2 regions of the Mesorhizobium sp. WSM4814 genome follow, and region 2 is predicted to be linked to the other one. Evidence: predicted binding sites of a transcription regulator. Region 2 holds the regulator's gene; the other holds the start of a gene.

Region 1 (7,791 bases), on a different contig from region 2:
TTAGCCGGTCGGGAACGGTGCAAGAGCGCCGCGCCGGGCAAGATATGTACGCCGGGATAAGTATTAGGATGCAAAGCTAACGACAGATCGGCTTCGTGCGTAGATGCTTGCAATGCTTGGCGGGGGCTCGGCGGCTTGGCGGGGGCTCGGCACAGGTGGCAGGCATCATGTTGGGGAGATGTCGTGCTGCCTGTGCCGATAGCCGCCGCTGCGCGGTCAAAGGTGGCGTCATTGAGTAAGCGTGCCAAGGTCGTTGGCGGCCGGCTGGAGTTTCTTCCGCCGCAGATCCCGACTCGGGTCGAGCGGCCGCCTGAAGGTGAGGGCTGGGTCCACGAGGCCAATCTCGACGGCTATCGAACCCAGATCATCATCGATAATGGCGGTGTGCGTCTTTACAACAAGAACGGCCGCGACTGGACCACGAAATACTGGCCCATCGCACTAGCCGTCGATCTGCCATGCCGGACTGCCATTCTCGACGGCGAAGTCATTGTTCCCGGCGAGCAGAGCGCTTTCGATTGCCCTGCGCTGGAAGCGGCGATCTGGAACGAGCCGAGCCGGCTGGTGTTCGTCGCGTTCGATATCCTCCATCTCGACGGCCACGATCTAGGCTCCTTGCCGCTGCTGCAGCGCAAGCAGGCGCTGTGGCAACTGATTGAGCCTGGCCTCGGCAAGATCCAATACAGTGAGCATTTCGAGGGCAGCGCGCTGGCGCTCTTCCGCACCGTCGAGAAGATCGGGCTCAATGGAATTATCTCGAAGCGCGCCGACAGCCGCTACAGGAGCGGACTGTCGAGCACATGGCTGAAGGCCAAAAAATTTGAAGAAGCCGACTCCCGAGTTGGGGGTCGTTTATGAGCCAGGCACGGCTCCAATGCCCTGATCGCTGCTCACGGGCGTCCTCACCGATTTGAGGCCTACGCGGGCGGACGCGACGCGCATACCAATCTGGCGGAACAAATCATGATCATTCTCATTGTGGTGATCATCAAGGGAGATTGATCATGGGTGACCGGCACAACCCAAAAATCGAGGCACCGGCAAATGTCGAAAAGGACCCGGAAGATTGGATCAGCGGAGATGATCCCATGACCCCCGCACAAGCCTCCTATTTGAAAACTTTGGCCGAACAGGCCGACGACCCTGACGCCTATGCTGACGGCCTCAGCAAGGCGGAAGCCTCTAAACGCATCGATGCACTCCGGGAGAAGTTAGGCCTGTAGTGCCCGCTCGTGGCTGTTGGCCTCCGGCGACGGGGCCGTTCCATCGAACCCGACAGCGGCTCTGTCCAGTTTGTTACCGTGGTCTGACCCCGGGGATGAGTTGCATTGCGTTCTGCAACCGCTCGCTGGATAGTCCTGGCGATGTTGCAGACCTTATTGACTCATTGGCCCCAGGTCCTCGCGATCATTTCGGTGGTGATGGCGGCCATCGGCATCGTCCACGCCATAATGACGAAGGAAGACGTCCGCGCCGCCACGGGTTGGGTCGGCGTGATGTTCCTGTCGCCATTCCTCGGCGCGATCATCTACGCCGTTGCCGGCATAAACCGCATCCGTCGTGCCACGATCAGCGCCATGCGGCCCCTTTCCAGCGAGGCGGCTTCCGCAAAACATGAGCGCAACTTTGCCGCCGAGGAACTGATTGCCGAGCGGTACGGCCAACGCTTCACCGGCCTGAAGACATTGGGCGACAGGGTGGCCCGGCGTGCCCTGACCTCGGGAAACGCGATTGCGATATTGGAGACAGGTGACGAGGCCTATGCCGCAATGTGCCGAGCGATTGACGGCGCTCAACGCACTGTCCTGCTCGAGACCTACATCTTCGACAATGACGATGTCGGGCGGCTTTTCGTGGAATCTCTCGCGCGAGCCGTCCAGCGGGGTGTCAGCGTTCGCGTGCTGATCGATGCCGTCGGGGCGCGTTACTCCGTCCCCAGCATTCTTGGGCGCCTGCGAGAGGCGGGAATCCCGGCAGACCTCTTCAACGGCAACATTGTCATGGGCCTGCGTCTTCCCTACGCCAACCTCAGAACGCACCGGAAGATCCTGGTCGTCGACGGCACGATTGCGTTCACCGGAGGGATGAACATCCGAAAGGGATTCTCAGCCGAGTTCGCCGGCTCCTCCAGCGCGAGGGACACGCATTTTCAGGTCACCGGGCCGGTCGTTGCCGACCTTTTTTCGGTTGCCGCCGAAGATTGGCGCTTCGTGAGCGGCGAGTTCCTGAAAGGCGACACCTGGCAAGTGGCCGCGCTTCCCGCGGCTCCCGGTCAACCGATGCTGGCGCGGGCGGTTGCATCCGGGCCGGATGCCAGCATCGAAACGAACCACAACTTGCTGATCGGGGCATTTTCCGTCGCCCGCAAATCGATCCGCATCATGTCGCCCTATTTCCTGCCGGATCGGGAACTGATCAGCGCGCTGACGACCGCAGCCAGGCGAGGCGTCGAGATCGACATCGTGGTACCGGCGATGAACAATCTTTTCCTTGTTGACCGGGCGATGACGGCGCAATTCGATCAGGTCCTGAAGCACTATTGCCGCGTATGGCGCACGCAGGGCTCGTTCGATCATTCGAAGCTGCTGTCGGTCGATGGAGTTTGGGCTTTTATAGGATCCTCCAATCTTGACGCCCGGTCCCTGCGGCTGAATTTTGAGATTGATGTAGAGGTTCTTGATGCAGGCTTTGCTGCGGAGATTGAAGCGCGGATCGGATCGGCAATCGCCTCCGCCACGTCTGTAACGATCGAAACCTTGAGAGCCCGGCCATTCATCGTCCGCCTGTTCGACCGAGTGTTGTGGCTGGGATCGCCCTACCTTTAGAGGCTTTCTCGTTCTGCCCGAGGCAATTCGGGCGACGCAGCCATCGCTCCTTTCGAGCGCCGCATCTCGTCAGGGCAGGAAGCAGCGATTGCAGATCCTGTTTGAGTGAGACAAAGCTAAGTCTTGAAGGTAGTGAGGACGAGCAGCAGACTCATGCAAAGAACTGGACAGAGCTTTCCTGCAAGTGTGCTCAAATCCATTCGCGACAGAAAGAAGCAGAAGGCGAAGGCTGCGCCGTCCGAAGGGACACGCCCTGCGGGGACTCTGGTCGCATCTTACAATGTTCACAAATGCGTGGGCGTCGACAGAAAGTTCGATCCCGAACGAATCGGTCGCGTCATCCGGGAAATCGGCCCGGATGTCATTGCGTTGCAGGAAGCGGACAATCGCTTTGGAGATCGTGCCGGCCTTCTGGATCTGCTGCGTCTCGAATTGGAAACAGGCCTGGTGCCGGTGCCGGTGTCCGGAAACGGCAAAGGACACGGCTGGCACGGCAACGTTCTGCTTTTCAAACGGGGCATCGTTCGCAATGTCCATCAGATAAAGCTCCCGGGGCTGGAGCCGCGCGGAGCCCTGGTTGCCGAAATCGATCTGGACGAGAAACGAACTCTGCGCATTATCGCAGCCCATCTCGGCTTGCTGCGCCGATCGCGCTCCGAACAGGCCCGTGTCGTGCTCGAAATCATGAACAGACCGGACGAAAAACCAACACTGCTGCTCGGCGATTTGAACGAATGGCGACTCGGAAACCGTTCCGCGCTGAATACGCTGCACACGACTTTCGGTCCCGCGCCACCGGCGGTCCCCACCTTTCCATCGAGTCTGCCGCTGCTGTCGCTCGACCGGATCATGGCAAACCGACACGGAATGATCTCATCCGTCGAAGCCCATGACACGCCGCTTTCGCGGGTCGCCTCCGATCATCTGCCGCTTATAGGATTCGTTCGCCTGTGATGGTGCTGCCCAGCCCCATGAATGGAGATCGGTTCAAAGGGAAGCTCTAGCCGGACTGGCGGAGCGGGGCGGCCCAGCGGCTTTGGTTGCGGAGGAGGTCGCTGGGCCTGGCGAGCCTTCGGGGGCGTGCTCCACTTGGCTGGTGAATATGTGCTGCAGATCGACGAAGCTCGACATCCAGGCGCTGATTGACAGGCTCCGCCGTGACCACGGCTCGATGCATGACGACCTGGTCGGGCTATTTGTTTGCTCAAATTGCAAGGCTGCCGGCCGTGACCGCCGGCACGTTGAGAGCGTCCTCGGTTGCGGGCTCCAGCGGCACGCCGTCAATTCGCACGGGGCGGGCGGTTTGCTCCAGTCCGGAAATTCCGATTTGGAGGCCGCCATTGCACAGCTGCCCTGCGACATGCGAGTTTGTCAACCAAATGGCTCATCATGGGAGTCTCGTCATGTCCATTCGCCGGATTGCGTTGACCTCGGCAGCGGTCACGCTTGCCTTCACAACCCTCGCCCAGGCCAGGCCGGACACCCGCGCCATGACCTGCCAACAGACGCAGGCGCTAATCCAGAGCCATGGCTCGGCGGTGCTGACCACCGGCCCGAACACCTATGCCCTCTACGTCCGCCGGTACAGCAATGCGTGCGACTGGTCGGAAATCCCAGCGGTAGGGTTTGTGCCGACGCTCGATGGCCAGTGCTTGGTTCATCGATGCAGAGAGCCGCTCTACACTCCTCCCGGCTGACGGTGACGAGCATAGCTATTCTGCTGCGCCTTTCGGCAGGTAGCCCTTTTCCCGCAGATACGTGGTCAGGATCTTCTCGACCATCGATGACCGCCGCTACGCCGCTCGCTCGCCACAGCGCTGTTGAGGGCGCGCTCGCCAGCGGCTTCGCTACCGCCGACCTACGCCACGCGGTGGGACACGACCGGAAGTAGCCAGAAGTGCTCCCCAAAGAGTCAAATCTCATGTTCCAGTCTTGGAACTGGTTTCCCCAGATTACGGCATAACCCAAGATCGGAACGAGGCTCGCAAATTGCGGGAGCCTAGTCCGGGTTAACGAAGCAGCATATGTCCATCTTGGGCTGCATTTCATCGGTGGCCTGCAAATCACTGTCCGTAGATTAGTGCGTAACTCTGGCAAATCGATAAATTACTTAGATAAATCAACGGCAGTTGGCGGAGGGAGTGGGATTCGAACCCACGGTGGGCTTGCACCCACGCCGGTTTTCAAGACCGGTGCCTTAAACCGCTCGGCCATCCCTCCATCGTGATTTTTCAACCACCTGGATGCTCGTCCTGATCGCAACGCGTACCCTGTGGGCACGCCTCGGAGATCGTTCGCTCTTCATTGCTCTAGTGCGCCCAACGAAGTCCTGTCAACCGGCTGTTGCCGGTTCCTGCCAGGGGCAGGGCACGGGTGCTTGACGGCGGGGCTTGAGCAGGACGAGCAGCGCTGCGCCGAAGCTCGAAACGCCGTGATTTCTCACAGCGATCGCCGGGACGGCTTGTGCCACAATCTCGCCCGGTTCCGACCATAATCGGTTAATACGGTGATAAACAATTCCTGTGCACAAGGGATTGCGAATCAAGGTGTCGCTGGCATTGTCGGGTAGGTTTTGGCCCTGCCGACGGTCAAGTTGCGGCGCCTTTGTTGAGAGGGGACAATCGAAAAATGCCAAGCACGACGCGCCCGCGTCTTCGTCGCGCTTCCGCTTTCGCGTTGTGTGCCCTGTCGGCTGCCTTGCTGGCGGCTTGCGCGGCGCCGCCACAGCCAAAGGCAATGGTCAACAAGAAGCCTCGCTCCAAGGAATATTTTGCCGAATCCGAATATGGCGTAAAAGCCAGCCCGCGCGTTAGCTTCAAGATGTCGGGCCTGCAGCGTGGCGGCGGACGCGATCAGCTCGGCAAGCCCTATCAAGTGCGCGGCAAGTGGTATTATCCGAAGGAAGACAAGCGCTACGCCAAGAAGGGTCTCGCCTCCTGGTATGGCGAAGCCTTCCACGGCAGGCTGACCGCCAACGGCGAAGTCTACGACATGACACATCTGACCGGCGCGCATCCGACAATGCCGCTGCCGAGCTATGCGCGGGTCACCAATCTGAAGACCGGCAGCTCGGTCATCGTGCGCGTCAACGATCGCGGTCCTTACCATGAGGGGCGCATCATCGATGTGTCGAAGCGCGCCGCCGAAATGCTCGACTATGCCAATATCGGCACGGCCAAGGTGAAGGTCGAATATGTCGGACGGGCGCCGCTTCACGGCAAAGACGAACACTATCTGATGGCCTCTTACCATCCCGGCAACAGGGCGCCGGATCCGTCGGACGGCCTGCCCACCGGCGTCATGATCGCCATGAACGGACCATCGCCGAGCACGGCGTTGGCCGCCGCCGCTGCCTTTCCCGGTCAGTTGACGAATTCCGCATCGGCACAGCCGGTCGTGGCGGCGCAGACGCCGGCCGCCGGCAGCGTGACGCTGCCCGATTTCGGGCCGATCGTGCCGGAACGGCCGCAGATCAATCTGCCGCAATCGCCGTTCAGGGTAGCGACGCTGTCTTATGCGAGCGAACGCGTGCAGCGCGCCTCCACTGTCTTTGCCGCGCTGGATGGCGCCGGGCCCGCCGAAATCCTGCAATCGTGGAAGCGGCAAGTTCCTTCGGCCGCTTCGCCCACCGACTATATCGCGGCGGGCTCGTTCGAGGATGCCGCCGAGGCGCAGCAGGTGGCAACCCAGCTTTCCGGCTTCGGCAACACCGAAATCCAGCGCTCGGAATTCGAGGGCAAGGACTGGTATTCGGTCAATCTCTATCCGGACGGCCATGGCAGCCTGGACGACATGCTGCAGGCGGCATGGTCGCATGGCGCGCCGGACGCGCTCGTGGTTCGGAATTGACCGGCAAAACTTGAAGTTTTGGCCGGTTGTCCATCGCGCGGTTGCTCGGCCGGGACAAAGCCTGATAATGCATGTCGCGCAAAAATGTGCAGCGGTTTTGCGATAACGACATGCATAAAACAACAGCCTAAAGCACGTCGCGTGAAGTCGTCGACGGCGACGCGCTTTAGGCTTGCCCGGAACTACCGGCTGACAGGTCGAACTTCTCATGAAATTTCGCTTCGCCGCGCCTCTCGCCGGGCTTCTGGGTTTTGGCCTGCTGCTGCTTTCGCTGGCTCCGGCCGCGGCGCAGCTTTTCGAAACCAAGGCCGCACAGGCCTTCATGATCGATGCCGAAACCGGAACGGTGCTGTTTTCCAAGGATGCCGACAGGCCGATTCAGCCGGCGTCACTGGCCAAGCTGATGACGATGGAGGTGGTGTTCAACGCCATCAAATCGAGGCGCGTGACGCTTAACGATACATACGTGGTGAGTGAGAACGCATGGCGCACCGGCGGCGCGCCATCCGGCACGTCGACGATGTTTGCCCAGCTCAAGTCGACGGTCCGGCTTGAAGACCTGATCCAGGGCGTGACGGTCCAGGCCGCCAATGACGGCTGCATCATCATCGCAGAAGGGTTTGCCGGGTCGGAGGCGAATTTCGCGACTGGAATGACCGAGCGCGCAAGGCAGATTGGTCTCGAGAAATCGACATTCGTCAATGCAACCGGCCTGCCGGCCGATGGTCAGCAGACGACGGTTCGAGAGCTTGCGCTCCTTGCCCTGCATATCTGGCGCGAGTACCCGGACCTCTATCGCTACTACGGCCAGAAGGATTTCACCTGGAACAAAATCACCCAGAGGAACCGCAACCCGCTGCTGGCGATGGATATCGGCGCCGACGGCCTGGCGATGGGCAGGAGCGAGGCATCCGGCTTCGGCATCGTCGGCTCGGTCAGCCAAGGTGGCAGGCGGGTCATTGCGGCGATGAGCGGCCTGGCAAGCGACCGCGAGCGCGCCGAGGAAGCGCGAAAGCTGCTCGACTGGGGCCTTCGTTCCTTTGAGAAAACCGAGATTTTCGCCAAGGATGAGGTGGTCGGCGAGGCCCAGGTTTTCGGCGGTGCGAAATCCGGCGTG
Region 2 (7,791 bases):
CGACCAAGCGGCTCACCGCAAAAGCGCAGGAGCTCGAAAAGCGTCTCGAGGCCGGCACCACGCTCGACGTGATCGCGAGCGAGCTCAAGCTTGAGAAGCAGACCAAGCGCGGCGTCAAGCGCGGGGCGGACGACGCCGAATTCGGCAAGGAAGGGGCGGCTGCGATGTTCGGCGAAGGCGAAGGCGGGACCGGATTGATCTCCTCGCCCACCGGCGACGGACAGATCCTGTTCAGGATCGCCGAAGTCTTCGAGCCTGCCGGTGCCGACGCCAGCTCGGTGCCGGACGACGCGCAGAAATCGTTCACCGCCGGCATGTCCGACGACCTGCTCGACCAGTTGGTGGCGCAGCTGCAGACGCAATATGACGTTCGCATCGACCAGACCGCCGTTGCCCAAGCCCTGACCAGATGAGCGCGCTCAAGACCCATATCGCCAAGGTCGCCGCCGGCAGCTCGCTTTCCTTCGAGGAAGCGCGCGATGCCTTCGACATCATCATGTCGGGCGACGCTACGCCCGGCCAGATCGGCGGCTTCCTGATGGCGCTGCGCGTGCGCGGCGAGACGGTGAGCGAGATTTCCGGCGCTGTCGCCACCATGCGCGCCAAGATGCTGCGCGTCGACGCGCCGGCTGGCGCCATCGACATCGTCGGCACCGGCGGCGACAATTCGCACAGCGTCAACATCTCGACCGCATCCGCCTTCGTCATCGCCGCCTGCGGCGTGCCGGTGGCCAAGCACGGCAATCGCGGACTGTCCTCGCAGACCGGCGCCGCCGACGTGCTGACCGCGCTCGGCGTCAAGCTCGACATCCCGCCGGAAACGATCGGCCGCTGCATCCACGACGCAGGCGTCGGCTTCATGTTCGCGCCGGCGCATCATCCGGCGATGAAGCATGTCGGCCCGATCCGCGTCGAGCTCGGCACCCGCACCATCTTCAACCTGCTTGGCCCGCTCTCCAATCCGGCTGGTGTCGTCAGGCAGATGGTTGGCGTCTTCTTGCCGGAATGGATTATTCCGGTGGCCGAGACGTTGAAGGCACTGGGCGCCGACCACGCCTGGGTCGCCCATGGCGACGGCTATGACGAGATCACCACCACCGGCGAAACCCAGGTCGCCGAACTGGTCGGCGGCGAGATCCGCAGCTTTACGCTGACCCCGGAAGCGGTCGGGCTGAAGCGGCATACCAAGGACGAGTTGCGCGGCGGCGATGCCGCCTACAACGCCCAGGCGCTGCGCGACATGCTGGGCGGCGCTGCCGGTGCCTTTCGCGATACGGTGCTGATGAACGCCGGCGCCGGACTGGTGGTGGCGGGAAAGGCGACGACGCTTGCCGATGGCATGGCGACGGCGGCGCAAGCCATCGACAGCGGCCGGGCGCTGAAGGTGCTTGACCGGCTGGTCGAGATTTCGAACGGATAGCGCCGTGTCTGATATCCTGCGCAAGATCGAAGCCTACAAGCGCGACGAGATCGCGGCGGCGAAGGCGCGGGTGCCGCTTGCCGAAATCAAGGCGCGGGCAAAGGATACCGACGCACCACGCGGCTTTCTCTCGGCCCTTGAAGCCAAACGCAAATCCGGCAGTTTCGCGCTGATCGCCGAGATCAAGAAGGCGAGCCCGTCCAAGGGCCTGATCCGCGCCGATTTCGATCCGCCGGCGCTGGCCAGGGCCTATGCCAAAGGTGGGGCTGCCTGCCTCTCGGTGCTGACCGATGCGCCGTCTTTCCAAGGGGCGCCTGAATTCCTCACCAATGCGCGCAGCGCCGTGACATTGCCGGCTTTGCGCAAGGATTTTCTATTCGAGCCCTATCAGGTGTTCGAGGCCCGTGCGTGGGGCGCGGACGCCATCCTGATCATCATGGCGAGCGTCGATGACGCCGTGGCCAGGGAACTCGAGACGACGGCGTTCGAGCTCGGCATGGATGCGCTGGTCGAGGTGCATGACGAGGCCGAGACGGAACGCGCGCTGAAACTGTCGTCGCGGCTGATCGGCATCAACAACCGCAATCTGCGGACGTTCGAAACCAGCATCGAGACATCGGAGCGGCTCGCGGCGATGGTGCCGGCCGACCGGCTGCTGGTCAGCGAGAGCGGTATTTTCTCGCACCAGGACTGCCGCAGGCTGGAACGGAGCGACATTGGCACTTTCCTCGTCGGCGAGAGCCTGATGCGGCAACAGGACGTGGCCACTGCGACGCACCTGCTTTTGACGGGCAAGGCGCCCGCCAATGCATCTGCCCGAAAATCGGAATCGATGTTCGGAGAGCATGATGCATAGATGCAAAGCGTCAGAGTGTACTTTGTGCGTCCAAACGGACGCACGTCGCTCCAGGGTGACCTGACGATGTCGGCCGCCCTCACCCATCTTGGCGCGAAAGGCGAAGCCAATATGGTCGATGTCGGCGACAAGGCGGAGACGACCCGCACGGCAATCGCCGAAGGTCTTGTCTCGATGCGGCCCGAAACGCTGAAAATGATTCTCGACGGCGATGCCAAGAAGGGCGACGTGCTGGGCACGGCGCGCATCGCCGGCATCATGGCGGCCAAGAGGACGCATGAACTGATCCCGCTCTGCCATCCGCTGCTGTTGACCAAGGTATCGGTAGACATCGAACCTGACGCGACGGTGCCCGGCCTGAAGGTCACGGCGCTGGCCCGCGTCACCGGCAAGACCGGCGTCGAGATGGAAGCGCTGACCGCCGTCTCGGTCGCCTGCCTGACCATCTATGATATGGCCAAGGCGGTCGATCGCGGCATGGCGATCTCCGGCATCAGGCTGGTGGAAAAAACCGGCGGCAAATCCGGCGACTACAAGGCGGATGCCCAGGGGGCAGGCCAATAATGGCGCTGCTGGCGGTCGCCGAGGCGCTCGAGCACCTGCTTGCGGATGCTGCGCCCTTGCAGGCTGAAAGCGTCGCCCTGATGGATGCCGCCGACCGCGTGCTGGCGGAGCCGCTCATGGCGCTCCGCACCCAGCCGCCATTCAACGCGTCGGCCATGGACGGCTATGCCGTGCGGGCCGACGATGTCGCGTCCGTGCCCGCGAGACTTTCGGTGATCGGCATGGCGCCGGCCGGACGAGGCTTTGCCGGAACAGTCGGCCCGGCGCAGGCCGTGCGCATCTTCACCGGCGCGCCGCTTCCTGCAGGCGCCGACACCATCGTCATCCAGGAGAATGTCCGCGACCTCGGCGGCGGCATGGTCGAAGTGACCGCGCCCACGGTTGAAGGCCGCAACATCCGCCGCCTCGGGCTCGATTTCTCGAAGGGCGACGCGCTGCTGGAGAAAGGCCGCCTGCTTGATCCGGCGGCATTGTCGCTGGCGGCGTCGGCCAACCACCAGCAGGTCCGCGTGGTGAAACGGCCGCTGGTCGCCATCATCGCCACCGGCGACGAATTGCTGCCGCCGGGCAGCGACCTTGGCCCCGACCAGATCATCTCCTCCAATGCGTATGGCGTCGCCGCCGCGGCCCGCTCGGTCGGCGCCAGCGCACTCGATCTCGGCATCGCCCCCGACCGCAAGGAGGCGATCGCCGCGCTGGTGACAAAAGCCGTCGACGCAGGCGCGGACGTCATCGTCACGCTGGGCGGCGCCTCGGTCGGGGACCATGACCTCGTCCATGACGTGCTGACCGGCGAAGGCATGGCGCTTGATTTCTGGAAAATCGCCATGCGGCCCGGCAAGCCACTGATGTTCGGGCGGCTGGGCGCCATCCGCTGCATCGGCCTGCCCGGCAATCCGGTGGCCAGCCTGGTCTGCACGCAGCTCTTTCTGAAGCCGCTGCTGGCGCGGCTCGGCGGCCGCGCCTTCCGCCAGGACATGCGTCAGGCGCGGCTCGGCGCCGCCATGCCGGCCAACGATCTCAGGCAGGACTATGTACGCGCGGTGGTGAAGGAAGAAGCCGGCACGCTTGAGGCAACGCCGTTCAGTATCCAGGATTCCTCGATGCTCAGAATGCTGGCCGACGCCAACGGACTGGTCGTGCGCGAGCCATTCGCTCCCGCAGCCGCAGCGGGCGCCGCCTGCAGCGTGCTGATGCTACGCTGAACAAAACGTCAACACATTCATTAAACTTTAAATGGTTGCGGAACACAACTGGAACAGATAGTGTTTGTTCTGGGTTTGTTTTTCTGATTCTGTTGGGGGTCGCGATGCTGACACGCAAACAACATGAACTGCTGATGTTCATTCACGAACGACTGAAGGAAAGCGGCATTCCGCCCTCGTTCGACGAGATGAAGGAAGCGCTCGACCTCGCCTCCAAATCGGGGATCCACCGGCTGATCACGGCGCTGGAGGAACGCGGTTTCATTCGCCGCCTGCCCAACCGCGCCCGCGCGCTGGAGGTGCTGCGGCTGCCCGATTCGATCGCGCCGGGCCTCAATGCGGCGCGCAAATTCTCGCCGAGCGTCATTCAAGGCAGCCTTGGCCAGGGCGGGCTTGGACAGGGCGGCCTCGGACGGCAGATCAAGCCGGCGCCTTCGCGCATGCGTGCCGCCGGCAATGACGACGACGTCGTTGCCACCGTCTCCATACCGGTGATGGGCCGCATCGCTGCCGGTGTGCCGATCGACGCCATCCAGCACCAGACGCATTCGATCTCGGTGCCACCGGACATGATCACCGGCGGCACGCACTACGCGCTGGAGGTCAAGGGTGATTCGATGATCGAGGCCGGCATCTTCGACGGCGACACGGTCATCATCCGCAACGCCGACACCGCGCAGCCTGGCGAGATCATTGTCGCTCTGGTCGACGAGGAGGAAGCGACGCTGAAACGATTCCGCCGCAAAGGTGCCTCGATCGCACTGGAAGCCGCCAATCCGGCCTACGAGACGCGCATCTTCGGGCCGGACCGGGTCAAGGTGCAGGGCAAGCTCGTCGGACTGATCCGGCGTTACTGAAGGGCAGGCTTCTGGGGTTTCTCGGCCCTGCGGTATGGCGGCAGGCCCCTCGCCTCGCGCGAAAATCGCCGCTGCTCATGCCAGGGCCTGTATGGCTGTCTGACGGCAAAACGGATTTCTGCGCGCGTCGTCGCCGATAGCGGATCGAAGAAGACGGCGGCACTGCCCATGCGAGCGAGCTGCCGTTTGGTGACGACGAGAACCAGCGGGTTGCGGCAGGGTTTGTAATAGGCTGTGGCGTCGTCGATGACGATCAAATCCGCAAAGGCACAGGCCGGCCGCGCGGTTTTGCGGTTGTCGGCGAGCGCAATGAGCGCGCCGGACGGATGCCGGGCCAAGCACAGGCCGGCAGTGCAGGTGAAAGGCGCTCCCGGCGGCAGGTCGGCCGGGTCGGCGATGTCGAACTGCACATCTCCTTTTTCGAATGTCTCCGGCTCGACGATCGTTGTTGAAACCAGCGCATGTTTCCAGTTGTCGGTGGTGAATTCGTTCGAACGCATCCGGTTGACGGCAAGTTCGCCGCCGCCGATCGGCAGCGCCACCAGGTGCGCATCCTCCGAGATCAGCACGTCGGGGGTGCGCGTCTCGGAAATCGTCAGCAGGCCGGCGAGCGCAAAGGGAAGTGCGGCAAGCCGCAGCCACGTCGTCGCCATCGTGGCGATGACCAGGGCGACCGTCACCAGCAGAACCGATTGCAACGAAATCAGTCCGACTGCATCGATCGGCGAACGCTCCGAGATCCATCCCGAAATTGCGATCATCGCCGTCAGGCCCTTGCCCATCATGTAGAGGAAGGGGCCGTCGAGGCCGAAAGGCATTGACAGGGCGCTGAGGACGGCCAGGAACATGACGATCGTGACGATCGGCATGACGGCCAGATTGGCGAACAGGCTGAGCGGCGAGACGCGCTGGAAGTGCCAGATGGCGAAGAGCGCGGTGGCGCTGCCGGCAATGATGGAGGTCATTGCGATGGTGCCTGCCCCGGCGACGACCTTGCGCGTGACGAAAGCGGCCGGTGACCGTCGCTGTCGCGGCGCCTTGGCCTTGTCGGCACGATAGTCGGACCAACCGGCATAGGCGCCCACGAGAGCCGCAGTCGCGGCGAACGACATCTGGAAGCTTGCGCCGACCACCTCGTGCGGCGACACGACGATAACGGCGATGGCCGAAATCGCCAGGTTGCGCATGGTGAGTGCCGCCCGGTCGAACAGCACGGCGACAAGCATTACCGCCAGCATGATGAAGCTGCGTTCAGCCGCGACCACGATACCGGAAAAGATCAGATAGGCAGCGATGGAGACGAGTGCGGCAGCAGCCGCATATTTCTTGACCGGCCGGCGCGACGAAAAGTCGGGAAACAGCGCAAAGGCGCCGCGCAGCAATCCCATGACGGTGCCGGCGACAAGCGCCATGTGCAGGCCGGAAATGGAGATGATGTGGTAGATGCCGGTGCGCCGCATCGATTCGTTTATCTCTTCGGGGATGCCGGCACGCACGCCGACGATCAACGCAGCGGCAATCTCCCCCTCGGCACCACCGATGCTGTCCCTGATATGGTCGGCGATGGTTTCGCGCGCCTTCTCGATCGACGAAGAAAGGCGTGCGGATAACGGTGCATCTTCGGAGACGACGATCTTTGGACTGCCGAGGAAAAAGCCACTGGCACCGATACCGGCGAAATAGCTGTCGAAGGAGAAGTCAAAGCTGTCCGGTCTGACCGGGCCAGTTGGAGGCAGAAGCCTCACATAGCCGGTTGCCACCGAGCCTGCGGTCATCTCAGCGGGAATCTTGCGTGCCGACACCCTGACACGTTCGGGTGCATAACGCAGTGTCGGCCGGGCGGTCGACATCACGTCGATGGTCAGCCTGATCCGGCCGTTCGCCATCTGGTCGAGCCTGACCACACGGCCGGTCAGCCGGGTCTGGATTTCCGAACCGAGCATCTTCGTTCCGGCGCGCCAGGTTTCAACCTTGGCGGCGAGCACACCAAGCGCGCACAGCAACGCTGCCATGAAGCACAGATGCGTTTTGCGGCGTGAGCGCGTGACGGCCGCACACAATGCCGTGAGGACCACGACGGCGACGGGCTGGGCAAAGTCCGGTTCGACGGCAAGCGAAAAATAGACGATCACCCCGCATGCCAGAAAAACCGGCACCAGCAGGAAGGCGACGCCGCGGTCGAGTTCCAGGCCGGCTGCCGAGGCCACGCTGTTGCGGACACCGGATGGTGAAAGATGGCTGAGCTGTCGGCGAAAACGAATGACAGGGCCGGGTGCTGGAGCCGGTATCGGCGCCGAGCGATCCGGCGAAAGAGGCTGGATGCCCGGCGGCGACGCAGGCAGCGAAACGGGTAGCGGCTCAGCGTGAGGAACGTCGGCGAACAGCGATCGTTCGCTGACGCTTGCGTTCGCGCCCTCGCTCTCGTCCACGCCGCGGCCTGGTCCAGCCATAGGGTTCGCCCCTTGCGCCCTTGACCTCCTATGCTACATGAACGCGCAACGCGCGAAAGTCCGCGCAGCCACATCCGTTTCCTGCGCTTGCCCCGAGAGTTCCATGTCCGACAAGGTCGTCACCCGTTTTGCCCCTTCGCCCACCGGATTCCTGCATATTGGCGGGGCGCGCACGGCGCTGTTCAACTGGCTGTATGCGAAACACACCGGCGGCAGGATGCTGCTGCGCATCGAGGACACCGATCGCGAGCGTTCGACCGATGCGGCAACCGCTGCCATCCTCGATGGGCTCTCCTGGCTCGGCCTCACCTGGGACGGCGAGCCGGTATCGCAGTTCGAGCGCGCGCCGCGCCACCGCGCGGTCGCCGAGGAGCTGGTGCGCCTCGGCAAAGCCTATTACTGCTATGCGGCGCCCGCTGAGTTGGAGGCAATGCGCGAG

The links. Region 2 encodes LexA, which represses DNA repair genes until DNA is damaged. Its sites were predicted from a motif close to TGTTCNNNNTGTGTTCNG; they were not measured.
Region 1: a site for LexA is predicted at 953-970, ahead of AC0L2V_RS06085 (DUF3072 domain-containing protein). Genes of this name have one in related genera too.

Annotation. Positions count from the first base shown of each region.
Region 1 covers NZ_JBVVQT010000002.1:563,144-570,934, reverse strand. The annotation lists gene AC0L2V_RS06090 (ATP-dependent DNA ligase) at 184-858, shown strand; gene AC0L2V_RS06085 (DUF3072 domain-containing protein) at 1,005-1,223, shown strand; gene AC0L2V_RS06080 (phospholipase D-like domain-containing protein) at 1,365-2,825, shown strand; gene AC0L2V_RS06075 (endonuclease/exonuclease/phosphatase family protein) at 2,979-3,779, shown strand; gene AC0L2V_RS06070 (hypothetical protein) at 4,229-4,522, shown strand; tRNA gene AC0L2V_RS06065 (tRNA-Ser) at 4,956-5,045, opposite strand; gene AC0L2V_RS06060 (septal ring lytic transglycosylase RlpA family protein) at 5,454-6,674, shown strand; gene AC0L2V_RS06055 (D-alanyl-D-alanine carboxypeptidase family protein) at 6,883-7,791, shown strand, end outside.
Region 2 covers NZ_JBVVQT010000029.1:2,671-10,461, reverse strand. The annotation lists gene AC0L2V_RS28665 (SurA N-terminal domain-containing protein) at 1-413, shown strand, start outside; gene trpD (anthranilate phosphoribosyltransferase) at 410-1,420, shown strand; gene trpC (indole-3-glycerol phosphate synthase TrpC) at 1,425-2,276, shown strand; gene moaC (cyclic pyranopterin monophosphate synthase MoaC) at 2,343-2,840, shown strand; gene AC0L2V_RS28645 (molybdopterin molybdotransferase MoeA) at 2,840-4,045, shown strand; gene lexA (transcriptional repressor LexA) at 4,150-4,902, shown strand; gene AC0L2V_RS28635 (ComEC/Rec2 family competence protein) at 4,896-7,352, opposite strand; gene gltX (glutamate--tRNA ligase) at 7,456-7,791, shown strand, end outside.